Linked DNA regions of Pirellula sp. SH-Sr6A. Each later gene encodes a partner of the first gene's protein in a complex. Links are inferred from orthologs where the notes say so. Each region holds a gene or a part of one and is shown on either strand. Other genes may lie near its edges.

Evidence for each region. Proteins that work in one complex are often made in the same cells at the same time.
Region 2: the proteins of lpdA (region 1) and VN12_RS15650 are in contact, whole or in part, in a crystal structure (PDB 1EBD), measured with the Geobacillus stearothermophilus proteins. The link is inferred for Pirellula sp. SH-Sr6A from one-to-one orthologs. Residues at the interface, in WP_049624544.1 of Geobacillus stearothermophilus: Pro340, Ser341, Asp344, Tyr345, Arg403, Asp406, Val408, Glu431, Ala432, Gly433, Asp438; in WP_033016211.1 of Geobacillus stearothermophilus: Ile130, Ala131, Met132, Pro133, Arg136, Arg140, Glu141, Asn155, Arg157.

Annotation. Positions count from the first base shown.
Region 1 is NZ_CP011272.1:2,145,447-2,149,721, reverse strand. What follows is about bases 1,053-3,898. They hold lpdA (dihydrolipoyl dehydrogenase), read left to right. Parts: upstream 1,053-1,681; coding sequence 1,682-3,115; downstream 3,116-3,898. Other genes in these bases: VN12_RS08485 (PIG-L family deacetylase), read left to right, coding at 3,112-3,855; rpsD (30S ribosomal protein S4), read left to right, coding at 1,053-1,625. Also shown: VN12_RS08500 (purine-nucleoside phosphorylase), read right to left, coding at 1-723; more of rpsD, read left to right, coding at 1,014-1,052. UniProt on the Escherichia coli protein: Lipoamide dehydrogenase is a component of the glycine cleavage system as well as of the alpha-ketoacid dehydrogenase complexes.
Region 2 is NZ_CP011272.1:4,109,282-4,113,620, reverse strand. The notes cover bases 559-3,468. They hold VN12_RS15650 (2-oxo acid dehydrogenase subunit E2), read right to left. Parts: upstream 2,774-3,468; coding sequence 1,343-2,773; downstream 559-1,342. Other genes in these bases: aceE (pyruvate dehydrogenase (acetyl-transferring), homodimeric type), read right to left, coding at 2,875-3,468; VN12_RS15655 (PPC domain-containing protein), read left to right, coding at 559-1,350. Outside these bases: more of VN12_RS15655, read left to right, coding at 1-558; more of aceE, read right to left, coding at 3,469-4,339.

The sequences.
Region 1 (4,275 bases):
GAGCGAGCGCATTTGGAGATGCTTGGCCAAAACAATTTCAGGGACGGTACTCATCCCGACCATGTCCGCCCCCCATTTTTGGAACATGCGATATTCAGCTCGCGTTTCGTAGGTCGGGCCGAGGGTTGCGAGGTAGGTTCCGCGGTGCAGGCTGAATCCCAATTGGAGGGCTTCCTGGGTGGCGAGATCTAGCCAGCGTGCGTCGTACAACGCGTCGTGACGGTCGTGCAATCCGAGGGGACGCGTCGTCTCTCGGTGGTGGCGGGAGCAGAATGGGGATCGCTGCATCCAGTCGATGTGGTCATCGATCGCGACCACTTGGCCACTTCGAAAACGGGGATGAATCCCGCCCGACGCATTGGAAACGATGAGACTGGTCGCTCCCATTGCGGCAGCGCAGCGGAGGGGGAAGCAGGAGTGTTGCGGCTCCCAGCCTTCGTAAAGGTGAGCGCGTCCTGCCAAGGCAAAGACAGAGACACCACCTAAGTAGCCGAAAACACATTTTCCCGCGTGGCCTGCGACATGCGATAAAGGAAAACCAGGGATTTCCCGATAAGGGACAACCTTCGACGACTGGATTTCGTTCGCGAGTGCCCCCATTCCGCTCCCTAGAATAAGGCAGGCGAATGGTGAGAAGTCCCCAACGGTAGCACGAATCTCCTGGAGAGCGTCGTTCAAGTCCGGGTGGGGGAGAGACTGGCAATCCGATTGAGTGGGGTGCAAGATCCGCGATCCCTTTGGTTTCACAGGGTTTTGGGGTTGTCGAAGGGGGGGCAATTTAACATACTTTTCCGCAATATTCACGAGATTAGGTTGAGCCAGGGCCCGCGATGTAGCGAGCATTGACGGCCGCCGGAGTTCCCGGTGGCCATTTCGTTTTCTTAATAGCTTGAGTCACAAGGCTGCGTTCCAGATCGGAATGCGGTTTTCTCAGGCTGGACGAATTGGACTCGACCGACCGTTACCCATTGGTCGCTTCGAACCTTCGAGTTCGCAGCAGGAGACTGAGACATATGGCACGATACACAGGGCCCAAGGCCCGCATCAACCGACGCTTCGGTGCACAGCTTTATGAAAGCGCTGGCGCAGTACGAGCTTACGGAAAGCGAAGCGAGCAACCACCAGGGATGCACCCCCGAAGCCGCCGCACGAGCAACTACGGCACCGCTTTGTCGGAAAAGCAAAAGATCAAGTATTACTACGGACTGGGTGAGCGACAGTTGCGCCGTTACTTCGCCGATGCCGTTCGCAAGAAGGGGAACACCGGGGAAACGCTCTTGCTGATGTGCGAGCGACGATTGGATAACGTCGTGCGTCGCGTCGGGTTTGCCAAGACCCGTCCACAGGCTCGTCAAGGAATCGTGCACGGTCACTTCAAGGTCAACGGCGTGAAGGTATCGAGTCCTTCGTACATGCTCCGACCGGGGGACGTGATTGAAGTCCGAAGCAACGAAGCGGTTCGGAATTTGTACCGTGGCATTATCGCCAACAACTCTCCGACGCCGTTGGATTGGGTTTCGCTCGATAGCGAAGGATTGCGAGCTACGATGTTGGGACAACCTGGACCGAGCGATATTTCGTTGCCAGTGAACGCCAACATCGTGGTCGAATTCTTGTCCCGATAGTCGGTCGTCGTGCCGACTGGGATGGTTGTTTCCTCTGACCTTTGGGGCCGTTGCGCATGCACGCACCTGTTGTAGTTTTGGGTGGTGGACCTGGTGGGTATGCGGCTGCGTTTCTGGCAGCCGACGAGGGGCTGGAAGTGGTGCTTGTCGAGGCGGAGTCCCGCCTCGGTGGTACCTGCTTGCTCCGCGGATGCATCCCGTCGAAGGCATTGCTGCACGTCGCAAAGGTCATTAGTGAAACGCATGAGCTGACGGAAGAGTGGGGTGTGTCCTTCAACACCCCTGCCATCGACGTCGACAAGGTTCGCGCACGCAAAGAAAAGGTGATCGAAACGCTCAGCGGCGGATTAGGGCAACTGGCGAAGCGGCGAAACGTCAAGATCGTCCGTGCGCGAGGCAGGTTTGAGAACTCGACGACCCTCGTGTTGGAGGGTGATGACCCTTCCATTCCCGAGGGTGGCAAGCTGACGTTTGATTACTGCGTTATTGCGACAGGTAGCGTACCCGCAATGCCGCCATCGTTTCAGATCGGTTCATCGCGAGTGATGGACTCGACCGGGGCATTGGCGTTGCAAGATATCCCCAAGAAGCTGTTGGTGATTGGGGGCGGTTACATCGGGCTTGAGATGGGGACGGTTTATGCGTCCCTCGGGTCCGAGGTCTCGGTGGTCGAAATGACCGAAGGATTGCTGCCCGGTGCAGACCGGGACTTGGTCAAGCCTCTCCACAACCGGTTGAAGAAGATTCTCGACAACCGTATTTATCTCAACACGAAAGTCGGCTCGATCGCCGAAGTCGACAATCAGATCGAAGTCGCGTTTGAAGGGCCCGGGAAGTTTGGGCACGAACGATTCGACCGCGTGCTCGTGAGTGTCGGGCGCCGCCCTGTCACTCAAGGTCTCGGTTTGGAGAACACGCTTGCGAAGGTGAATCAGCGAGGGTTTGTCGTTTGCGATAATCAGCAGCGCACCGAGGATCCGCACCTTTTTGCGATCGGGGATGTGGCTGGCGATCCCATGTTGGCCCACAAGGCGAGTCATGAAGCGAAGGTGGCGATCGAGGTCATTCTCGGTCGGCCGGCTTACTTTGATAAAGCAGCGATTCCTGCCGTTGTCTTCACCGATCCCGAGATCGCTTGGGCGGGGCTAACGGATGATCAAGCGAAAAAGGAAAATCGCAAGGTCGACATCGAGGTGTATCCTTGGGCGGCGAGCGGTCGCGCGCAGGCATTGGGGCGGACTGAGGGCTTTACCAAATGGTTGATCGATCCCGAGACCCATCGCGTTTTGGGTTGCGGAATTGTTGGGCCCGGGGCAGGCGAATTGATTTCTGAGGCGGTTCTGGCGATTGAAATGGGCTGCGAAGTGAGAGATTTGACCGAGTCGATTCACCCCCACCCGACGCTCAGCGAAACGTTGATGAATGCTGGCGAGGTTCACTTCGGAACGGCGACAGAGATTTACAAACCGAAGAAGCATTCCGGATCATGATCCATACGCTCATCGAGCGAACGGACCAAGTCGATGTGATGTTCGTCGGGGCTCATCCCGATGACTTGGAGATCGCGTGCGGGGGTACGATCGCCGCGTTGGGCGAGTTGGGCTATCGCGTCGGAATGATCGACCTGACCGATGGCGAACCTACCCCGAACAGTCCGGGGCCCGATTCTCGTTTAGCCGAAGCGAAGGCTGCTGGCGATGTGTTGGGAGTAGCGTTGCGGAAAGTGCTACCCCTGCCGAACCGACGGTTGTTCGACGGGTTTGAAGAGCGAGTTCTCTTGGCCAAGGAATTTCGGCGATATCGTCCGAGGTTGGTGGTGGGGTTTGGAAACAAGACACCCTTGGCCTCGCCGGATCATTATCAAGCCATGTTGATCACCGACGCCGCCATCTTTTTTGCGAGGCTCAGTAAATGGGATGAGCATTTCGATGGATTGCCCATTCACGCGATCGACAAGCAGTTGTATTTTCGCTTGGAGTTCGACCGAGCGCCTGTGCCGGGATATCCCAACGAGATCGTGATGGACATCTCCCGGACACTGGAGAAGAAGATGGAAAGCATTCGATGCTATCCTTCGCAGTTTCCGGAGCACAAGTCGCATGTGCTCGAGAGTGTTCGAGGGATCGCCATTGCAGCGGGGACGGCGATCGGAGTGAAAGCCGGCGAAGTATTCACTTCCGTCCGACCGCTTGGAACATCGGACTTGCTCCGAAGTGTCGGGCTGGCTTGACAATCCCCGGAGTGCGTTATAACCTTCTCGGAACGCGGCAAAAGCCGATAGATCGATGGGGAATTAGCTCAGTTGGGAGAGCGCTTGCATGGCATGCAAGAGGTCAGGGGTTCAAGTCCCCTATTCTCCACTATTCACGGGACCGTAGCTCAATGGTTAGAGCAGGGGACTTAAGGAACGGAGCCTAAGGTTGCTCTTGAGACGTCCATGCCCGGCACCGTCCGGACAATGCGATGGACTTGAGAGCGGCGATGGCGATGTTCAGTGGGTTGCCCAGTTAGCGTGAAGCTACCTGGGTAGAATCTGTCAAATTCGGGGAAGGCTTTCTTGCACCGCGAGAATCGATGCAAATGCTAATCCCGAGCCAAGTCAGCGTTGTGACTTCGCCAATGTGAACAGCTCGCGTCAGATAGGATTCGT
Region 2 (4,339 bases), 2.0 Mb from region 1 along the record:
GGCGCATCCACTCCGGTCGACGCCTCGGGTACGTTTACCTCTTGGCCGGTCCAAATCTGGTGCAGTCACCCCGGCGTGCACTGGAAATGCTTGGAAAAAGCAGGTTCTTTTGAAGTCTCCGTGAATGCCGGTGTACGTGACCAAGTCGCCTGGGTCCGCCTCTACAACGAAGCGGGAGCCACGCCAGCTAAACCGTTTTACGTTTCCCCCCGCGCGACGAAGACGGAAAAGGAGCCGAACGATCGGATCCTGGAAGTCACGGAAACATTGCACGACAACGAGGTCACCTACGGTCTGCTCGAGAAGAATGGCGATGTCGACCATTACCGACTGGCGCTCCGGGCGGGCGAACCCTTTTCCGCCACGCTCGACGCTACCCGCTCGCTTCGCTCGCCGCTCGACGCGCACCTCCAACTTCTCGACGAACGGGGCTTTGTCCTCACGGAAAATCTCGACCGATACGGCTATGATCCGGGAATTGCTTTCCAACCCAAAAAAGACGGAACCTATTATTTGCGAGTCTTCGGGTTCCCGGTCGAGCCCGATAGCACCATCTCGTTCCGCGGAGGCGCTGACTGGTGCTACCGACTGCAATGGCAACGAAGCCAGCTTCCATTCGATGCGTTCAATGCAGAAGGGATCTTGTTACCATCGGTTGCACCCGAGGGCCCATCTCCCACATCCAAGGATTCGGCCGCGACCGTCTCCCTCCCTTTGGATACCCAACGCGCGATTCTTCACAACAAAGAAACACACTTCTATCGGATTCAAAACTTAGGGGGCAAGTCGCTGGAGATCCAATTGCTCGCCCAATCCATCGGTTCGTACCTCGATGCAACGCTCACCATCACCAATAAGGAAGGAAAGCAAGTCTCGTTTCAAGATGACGACAAGACGAATCGAGATCCCAAACTGGTATGGCAAGTCCCCGATAACGAAGAGTATTGGGTGAGCGTTTCCGATTTTCATAAACTCGGTAGCGAGGACCGCGTGTACCGACTTCAAATCCGAGAACGCCTCACGAGTTTGCTTGCAACGGCTCCCGCCGAACTAAAAGAAAGCAAAGCCAATGAAGAATTCGAATGGAGCATCGCCCTCGAACGAATCAATAATTGGACAGGAGACGTCGAAGTCCTCGGAGTCGGGCTCCCTGCCGATGCAGTACTGACCAATACCCAATTCGCCGTGACCAAAGATGGTCCCAAAGCGCACGCGGTTAAAGTCAAGCTGCCGACGCCGTGGCAAGGCCCGTTTGCACTGCAATTGAAGCTGGCCGGAATCGAAACGCCAGTTACCGTCGCCGGCCCCACTCAGGCCGGCGTATGGATTTCCAACGTGGTGACTAAATAGCGAGCAGCAGTCTGCTCGGAGCTTCGAGATACGCAATAATGTCGTTCAAGAATCGGGCAGCTGTCGCACCGTCAACGAGACGGTGGTCATAGGCCAAACTCAAGGGCATCATCAATCGCGGTTTGATGGAATCGTCATCCATCACCACAGGAAGCTTGCGAGAACGACCGACAAGCAAAATCGCCACTTCCGGTACATTCACGATCGGGGTGGAATAAGTCCCACCGATCGCTCCGAGATTGCTGATCGTGAAGGTTCCACCTCGCAGATCACTCACGGCAAAGTCATTGCTACGAACTCGATTTGCGAGATCGGCTAACGCGTATGCAACGTCTGGAATCGACATCCGGTCGGCGTTCTTCAGGGTTGGAACGACCAATCCGCGGTCGCTATCCACGGCGATACCGAGGTTCACGTAGTCCTTGTAAATGATCTGCTCATTTTCCATATCGAGCGCCGCGTTGAGCGCTGGGTGGTGTTTGAGCGCCGTCGCCACAGCCTTGATCAAAAACGGCATCGTCGTGAGTTTGATCCCTCGCGAGGCGTAATCATCTTTGCTGGTTTGTCGGAACGCTTCCAGCTCGGTAACGTCGGCATCGTCAAAGTTCACCACGCGGGGAACCGACTCCCACGAGCGATGCATTTGATTAGCGATCGTCTTTCGAATCTTGGTCATTCGATCCACGCGAATCGGACCGTAGTCGTCTTGCGAGGGTGTGCCAGGCAGATTGGCCGCCGGGCTCTTCGACGCGCTCTTGGATTCACTGATTCCGGACGTAGGTGCGGGTGCCGCAGGAGCTGGTGTTCGGGCTGCTTGGCTCGCGTGGCGCACGACAGCCATCACGTCTTCACGCGTGATGCGACCTCCTTCACCTGAACCGACCACACTGGCCAAATCGACCCCCACTTCCCGTGCCAAGCGGCGGATGGCCGGACCCGCGGGAATCACGTCATCGGCGAACGGTGTTCCTTCGTTGTCAACCGCAGGGGCAGGTGCGGGAGCCGCAGCGACAGGCGCTGCAGGAACGGCGACTGGCCGAGCAGGAGCGACGGGAGCAGGACGGACGGGTTCTGGTTTCGGTGCAGCCGCTTGTTGCGGAGCTGCTGCTGGGGCGGGTGCTGCAGCCGGTTGTGGCGTTGGTGCTGCAGCAGCGGGGGCCGGGGCTTTGGCTGGAGCAGGAGCGGCTGCTCCCGATGCTTCAATGGTCGCGATAACGGTCCCGACGGGAACGCTCTCCCCTTCCTTGACCGTGATGCTCAGAATCTTGCCTGCTGCCGGCGACGGAACCGAGACAGTTGCCTTATCGGTTTCCATCTCGATGAGCGATTGTTCTTTCTTGACGACGTCACCAACGCTCACGAGGATTTCGAGAACGTCGCCAGATTCGATGCCTTCGCCAAGGGAGGGAAGCTTGATTTCCATGTCAGGATTCTGTTGAGTGAAGCGAACGAGTTTTGAAAATGTCCGAGTTCGGTTCCGAACTCCGATAGGGGAGCCGACGTTGCATGAAGCAACACGGCGCACTAAGCAAACAGGGGATTCGGTTTCTCGGGATCGAGTCCCAAATCTCGAATCGCTTGGGCAACGACCGCAGGTGCGATCTTTCCTTGTTTGCTCAATCGATACAACGCTGCAATGGTGATCGAGACCGCGTCGACTTCGAAGTGACGACGCAGAGCAGGTCGCGTTTCGCTGCGCCCCATCCCATCGCATCCAAGCACGTAGTAGTCTTGGCTGAGGTAAGGGAGCAACTGCTCACCGACTGCTCGAACGTTGTCGCTCGCGGAAATGATCGGCCCCTCGACTCCGTCCAACACCGATTGAATGTACGACTTCATCTCGGGCTGATCCGGGTGAAGCATGTTCCAGCGCTCGCAGCTTTGTGCATCGCGACGCAGCAATGTGTAACTGGTCACGCTCCAGGCATCGCTGGCGATTCCATAGTTTTCAGCCAGAATCTGTTGTGCTTCGAGCACGTGTCGCAATATGGCTCCACTACCAAACAGTTGCACCCGAGCTTTGGCCCCGTCGACTTCTTGAGATTTGAAGCGATAGATACCTTTGATAATACCGTCTTCGACACCTTCCGGCATCGCCGGCATGTCATAGTCCTCGTTGTGGACCGTGATGTAGTAAATCGCCGTCTCACCTTCTTGATAAAGTCGTCGCATACCATCGAGGACGATGACGACCGTTTCATACGCCCAAGCCGGATCGTAAGCTCGAACGGTTGGGAACGCGATCGCGTTGAGGTGGCTGTGGCCATCTTGGTGCTGCAGGCCTTCCCCGTTGAGGGTCGTCCGGCCTGCAGTTCCTCCAATAAGGAATCCCTTTGCCCGCATGTCAGCGGCTGCCCAAATCGAATCGCCGATTCGTTGGAAACCAAACATCGAGTAGTAGATGTAAAACGGAATCATATTGATCCCGTGAGCCGAATAGGCGGTGCCTGCAGCGACGAAGCTACTGATCGAGCCGCACTCGGTGATCCCTTCTTCCAGGATCTGTCCGTCCTTGGCCTCTTTGTAATAGGCGACCTGATCCGAATCGATTGGTTCGTACAGCTGCCCCGCATGGGCATAGATGCCGATTTCGCGGAACAAGCCTTCCATACCAAACGTCCGGGACTCGTCAGGCACGATGGGAACGATCTGCGACCCGATTTGCTTGTCTTTGACCAACCGACCCAACAAGCGGACGAAGCCGTTGGTTGTACTGATGGTCTTGCCTTCCAGCTGGGCACCTATGAACTTGCGATAATCCTCGAGCGAAGGGGTTTCCGTCTTCGGATGAATGGTGGGGCGGCTCGGGAGAGAACCACCCAATTGCTTGCGCCGGTCCTTGAGATATTTGATCTCATTGCTCGACTCGGGCGGCTTGTAAAACGGTGCATTCGCGACTTCCTCATCCGAAATCGGAATACCGAATCGGCTGCGGAACTCCAGAAGTTCCTTTTCGTTCATTTCTTTTCGGTTGTGAGCGATGTTCCGT